2 linked regions of the Saccharobesus litoralis genome follow. The protein of the gene in region 1 binds, or shares a complex with, the protein of each later gene. Links are inferred from orthologs where the notes say so. Each region holds a gene or a part of one and is shown on either strand. Other genes may lie near its edges.

Region 1 (2,861 bases):
TTATATGACAAATATACAAATACTGCGCAGTTTAACCAAAATTGATATGTTTTGCTGCTAGTGAGGTCATTTTTTACTTTGGTTAACGAATTGTAACAAACATCCGATGTTTGAATATTATGATACAACAGCAAATAGATATGGCGCTCTCAATGTATAAAACTAAAAAGCCCAAGTGCGGCAACACTCGGGCTATAGTCTTCTCGCTCAGGCCTTATGGTTCATTGTCAGCGCTTACTCACCCCAATCACATAATAGAGCATATGCTCATGGGGATTCGAAGCTTGACGGCTTCCCCTAAAACCTGATCGCTTTGACTATGTTTTTTAAACAAGCAAGTATAGCAATAGGTTTTAAGGTTTTTTGCTGCGTCTAATTTCAGCTTTACGTACCGCTTTACGAATACGATTAGCTTTGATTCGCTCCACTTTATTGTTACGTGCAACCTCTTTTCTCATTTCAATTGGCCGCATTTTTACCATTTGACGTAGGTAATTGATCTCTTTAGTTTCAAGTTCAGCCCAACCACCCAAAGGTAAATTGCGTGGAAGGCGTAACTGACCGTAGCGAATACGAGTTAATCGACTCACTGTACAGTCTACCGCTTCCCACATGCGGCGAACTTCGCGGTTACGCCCTTCTGATAAGGTCACATGATACCAACGGTTTAAACCTTCACCACCTTGACGCGACACTTTGGTAAATTTGGCGGGGCCATCTTCTAATTGCACACCCATGCGTAATTTTTGCACGATACCATCGGTAACCTCACCAAATACGCGTGCAGCATATTCTCGCTCGACTTCATGTGATGGGTGCATTAATCGATTGGCTAATTCACCGTCTGTGGTAAATAACAATAAGCCACTGGTGTTAATATCTAAGCGACCGACTGCTATCCAGCGGCCACCGTTTAAACGCGGTAAGCGGTCAAACACGGTTTTATCATGATCAGGATCGGAACGGCTGCAAATTTCACCTTCAGGCTTGTTGTAAATTAACACTCGGCAAGGAATAGATTCAGCCGTGCTAAATTTAATTTGGTTACCGTCAACGCGTAAAACATCGCCTTCGCCAACGCGTGCACCGAGCTGGGCAACTTCACCATTGACACTCACGCGCCCTTCTGCAATAACGCGTTCCATTTCACGACGAGAGCCAACACCGGCTCTAGCCAGTACTTTCTGTAGTTTCTCTGACATCGGATTCTCCCGAATCGGATTGATTTTCGTTAGTCGGTCCAGTTTCAGGTAAGTCGTCTATAAAAGGAGACTCATTACCTAAATTAAAGGATGCGGGTGCCACTTCAGGCAGTGGCGGTAATTCTTCTAATGACGCTAGGCCAAAATAATCTAAAAAAACAGGCGTTGTCGCAAATAATGCTGGACGCCCGGGTATTTCTTTGTGGCCAATCACTTTGATCCAGCCACGTTCTTGCAAGGTTCGAATAATACTAGAGCTAACCGCAACCCCACGCACTTCTTCAATTTCACCTCGGGTAATGGGTTGTCGATAAGCGATTAACGACAAGGTTTCTAGCATGGCACGCGAATATTTGGGGGCTTTTTCTGTCCATAATTTAGATAACCATGGGCTGAGTTCACTACGGGTTTGAAAACGAAAACCCGACGCCACTTTAATTAACTCAATACCTCGACCTTCGTAGTGATTTTGTAAATCTTTAATCAAGCCGTTAACCATACGCACAGACAAATCAAATTCATCTAAAACCGTACTACGTAAATTATCGATAGACATAGGTTTGCCAGCTGCAAAAATAGCGGCTTCAATAATTTGCGTATAATGTTGCTTTTGTTTTTTAGTGGCCACGCGCTTTCACTTACTTATCCGCTTTTAAAAAGATTCCAACAAACCGCGCTGGGCCAATACACGTTCAACCGTATCAACCGTCGTTTGTGTTTGCGTATCAATCTCTAAATTGACTTTAGCACCTAGGCTTAACTTATCAAAATTAGTGATTTTCAAAGTTTCAGGGATCAGGTGCACCCAAAATTTGCCCTCAGCCACCTTGCCTATGGTTAAACTACAACCATTTAAGCCAATATAACCTTTATGAAAAACATATTTTTGCCACACCTCTGGCACGGAAAACTCAATCGCTATTTCCCCGTCGTTTTCTAAAAGCTGTTCTACTTTAGCTTGAGTATGAACATGACCAGATAAATGATGGCCGCCAATTTCATCGCCAAACTTGGCCGCTCGTTCAATATTAACCCAATCGCCGGCGTTTAAATCCGCTAAATTGGTTAAACGTAAGGTTTCTGGAATAACGTCAAAAGCTAAACTCACAGATTGACTTTCAAGCTTATGTTCAATCTCAACAATAGTTAAACAGGCACCGTTAATCGCCACACTAGCACCAGTTTCTACTCCTCTTGCTTGTTCATCGGTCAACTCAAGAATAAATTGCTTGCCGTAGGGCTTTGATTCTACAGCAACAAGTTGGGTTTCAAACTTAACAATGCCAGTAAACATGCTTTCTCTTAATATTTCGTAATTACGCTTATCATTTACGCTAAGAGCCGTTAAACTGCGCGGCCGATTAACTAAAGATTGTGGATTCTAAATTTATGGCCGTATTTGTGCAAGCTAAGCGTATCATTCAGCTAGCTTGGCCGATTGTGATCACGCAGTTAGCTCTATCCGGAATGGTCACTATCGATACCATTATGGCGGCGCGCTATAGCTCGGTTGATATGGCAGCTGTCGGCACATCTTTAGGTTTATGGTATCCCATTTCTCTTTTTGCTTTAGGTGTATTAGCTGGCTTAGGCCCAATATTTTCACGTGATTACGGTGCGCGTAATAAACGTACCGGCAATAGCCACTTTAGTAATGCC
Region 2 (3,041 bases), 3.7 Mb from region 1 along the record:
AAGTTTCTTGTCGATCTCCACGGCAATGTTGTTAAGCGTTTCTCTCCCAAAATACCTCCTATTGATATAGCTCAAACAATCGAAACATTGTTATAAAAAGACAATATAAAAAGCATTACAATATCAGACAAACTGCCAAACAAGGATTGAGGATATGTTCAAGGTCGCGGTATTTAGCAGTAAATCTTATGACAAAAAATTTCTTAGTCGCTATGAAAAACAATACGGTATTTGCCTAGATTTTTTCGAACATAGGCTCACTACCGGTTCAGTACAACTAGCCCAAGGATATGATGCAATTTGTGTATTTGTTAACGATGAATTAAATAGTCAGGTATTAACTCAACTCGCTAGCTACAATATACGTACCATTGCCTTGCGCTGTGCAGGCTATAACAATGTCGATATCACAACAGCAGCTAAATTAAAGTTTAGTATAGCGCGTGTGCCTGAATACTCGCCGCAAGCGGTAGCTGAGCATGCTGTAGGCCTTATGTTGACGCTCAGCCGTAAATTCCATAAAGCCTATAATAGAGTAAAAGAAGACAATTTTGCACTCGATGGTTTATTAGGATTCAACTTATATCAAAAAACAGTAGGCGTGATTGGTACTGGCCACATTGGCAAAGCCTTGTGCCAAATATTACAAGGGTTTAGTTGCCAAATAATCGCTTACGATCCTACACCTAACACAGATCTAATAACGACTGGTGTTCAATATAAACCTCTCGATACGGTATTAAACCAAGCTGATATTATTTCTTTACATTGCCCCTTGACCCCAACAACCCAACATCTGATAAATGAAGATACCATAGCGAAAATGAAAAACGATGTGATGTTGATTAATACCAGTCGAGGTGGGCTAATTGATACGCATGCGATAATTAGCGCTTTAAAAAATCAACGTATAGGCTATTTGGGTTTAGATGTTTATGAACTAGAAAGTGAACTGTTTTTCGAAGATAAATCAGATGAAATCATTCAAGATGATGATTTTCAACGACTACTCACCTTTCCAAATGTGATGATCACCGGACACCAAGGTTTTTTTACACAAGAAGCATTAGATACCATAGCATCGACAACCTTAGACAATTTAAGCTTATTACTAAACAAGCAACCCTGTCATAATTTATGTCAGTTATTGAAATAAGGTTAGTGTTTTACGTCCCAGCGGCTCGAATATGAACATCACCTAGCGCTTGGCTTTGTTCTACTTGCACTAGTTTTTCTTTGACTAGCTCAAGAATAGCCAGAAAAGTCACCACCACACCGGCTTTTCCTTCACTAAAGTCAAAAAAGGTACGAAAAGGTAAGTAATCCGAACCCTTTAGCTTTTCTAACACTCTAGTCATGCGCTCACGCGTTGATAACACCTCAGGTGTAATATGATGATGCTTAAAATTTTCAACCCGCTTTAAAATATGGCCAAACGCTAAAACCAAGTCTTGTATATCAACCTTAGGTTGAATAACGACTGGTTTACAGTTTTCAGCAACACTGACTTGCTCAGTAAAGATATCGCGATTAGCACGCGGGATCTCATCAATATTTTCCGCCGCCGATTTAAATTGTTCATACTCTTGTAACCGACGGACCAACTGTGCACGAGGATCGTCTTCATCATCGTCTTCAGTTTGCGTTCGTGGTAACAACAAACGAGATTTAATTTCCGCTAAAATAGCAGCCATAACTAAGTATTCAGCTGCCAGTTCTAAGTTCATTTCCTTCATCACTTCCACGTACTCCATGTACTGCTCAGTGATGTGGCGAATAGGTAAATCAACAATATCAAACTTTTGCTTACGAATTAAATAGAGTAGTAAATCGAGCGGCCCTTCAAAAGCTTCAAGTATCACCTCAAGTGCATCAGGTGGAATAAACAAGTCATCAGGCTGAGCTATTACCGCTTCACCACGCACATAAGCAAAAGCTTGTGCACTGGCTTCATGGTCGTCTTGATTTACTGAACTCAGGGTATCCATATATTAATTACTCAAAAAAGCTGGTATCACCATTGCCAGTTCGTATTATCTCAGGTGAATCTTCACTGTAATCAACAACCGTTGTTGGTGTTTCACCTAAGTAGCCACCGTGTATAATCAAATCGACATGGTGCTCCAATACATCACGAATATGATCAGGATCACTCTCTGCCTGCTCCTGCCCTGGCAATATCAAAGTAGAAGACATTATAGGCTCGCCCAGCTCAGCAAGTAAATCGAGGGCGATTTGATTATTAGGTATACGCAAGCCTATGGTTTTCTTTTTAGGATTTTGTAAACGCTTAGGCACATCTTTAGTGGCTTTAAAAATAAAGGTATAGGGACCCGGCGTTGCACTTTTAAGTGCCCTAAACGCTTGATTACCTACCTTTGCATAATTGGAAAGTTCAGACACATCGCTACAAACCAAAGTGAAATTATGGCTTTTCTCTAAGTCTCGAATTCGACAAATACGATCTAAAGCCGACTTGTCGCCTATAGAGCATCCAATCGCATAACCAGAGTCGGTAGGATAAACAACAACACCACCCGACTTAATAATTTCAACCGCTTGTTTAATTAAGCGCGCTTGCGGGTTTTCTGGATGAACGTAAAAAAATTGGCTCATGCCAAGTTCCTTATAAATAAATTAATTACTGGCTTAATTGCGCTTCCGGCCAATCATGCCATACAGGTGTCGCACTATCAGGTAACTTTAGATCTCTACCGAGTTCGCTGTAGCGACTAATAAAATGAAAATCAGAGCCAACCGAGGCAGTTAAATTAAGTTCATTAGCATATTGTTGGATCTGGATCCGTTCATTAGGAGATTGACGTGCCATCCCAACTTCAATTGCCTGCCCTTGGTGTTCAGCAAAATAACGAACTAATTTACGTACCCATTTATTAGTTAAATCATATCGTGTGGGATGTGCAAGCACACTTATTCCGCCTGCGTCACGGATCCAACTTATGGCTTGTTCAATACTTATCCAACCTGGTGCTACATAGGCTTTACCATTTTTACCCAAATATTTGCTAAACGCTTGATCA

What was found.
Region 2: scpB (region 1) and C2869_RS15245 share a complex: the UniProt entries of both Bacillus subtilis proteins name them as parts of the cohesin-like complex. The link is inferred for Saccharobesus litoralis from one-to-one orthologs.

What each region holds. Positions count from the first base shown.
Region 1 is NZ_CP026604.1:431,512-434,372, forward strand. The notes cover bases 1-2,784. They hold scpB (SMC-Scp complex subunit ScpB), read right to left. Parts: upstream 1,831-2,784; coding sequence 1,171-1,830; downstream 1-1,170. Other genes in these bases: rluB (23S rRNA pseudouridine(2605) synthase RluB), read right to left, coding at 354-1,202; C2869_RS01610 (riboflavin synthase subunit alpha), read right to left, coding at 1,855-2,496; C2869_RS01615 (MATE family efflux transporter), read left to right, coding at 2,577-2,784. In the rest of the region: more of C2869_RS01615, read left to right, coding at 2,785-2,861. UniProt on the Bacillus subtilis protein: Participates in chromosomal partition during cell division. May act via the formation of a condensin-like complex containing Smc and ScpA that pull DNA away from mid-cell into both cell halves.
Region 2 is NZ_CP026604.1:4,167,325-4,170,365, forward strand. What follows is about bases 78-3,041. They hold C2869_RS15245 (segregation and condensation protein A), read right to left. Parts: upstream 1,989-3,041; coding sequence 1,167-1,988; downstream 78-1,166. Other genes in these bases: C2869_RS15235 (glutathione peroxidase), read left to right, coding at 78-96; C2869_RS15240 (2-hydroxyacid dehydrogenase), read left to right, coding at 155-1,156; C2869_RS15250 (L-threonylcarbamoyladenylate synthase), read right to left, coding at 1,996-2,616; C2869_RS15255 (PHP domain-containing protein), read right to left, coding at 2,642-3,041. Also shown: more of C2869_RS15235, read left to right, coding at 1-77. UniProt on the Bacillus subtilis protein: Participates in chromosomal partition during cell division. May act via the formation of a condensin-like complex containing Smc and ScpB that pull DNA away from mid-cell into both cell halves.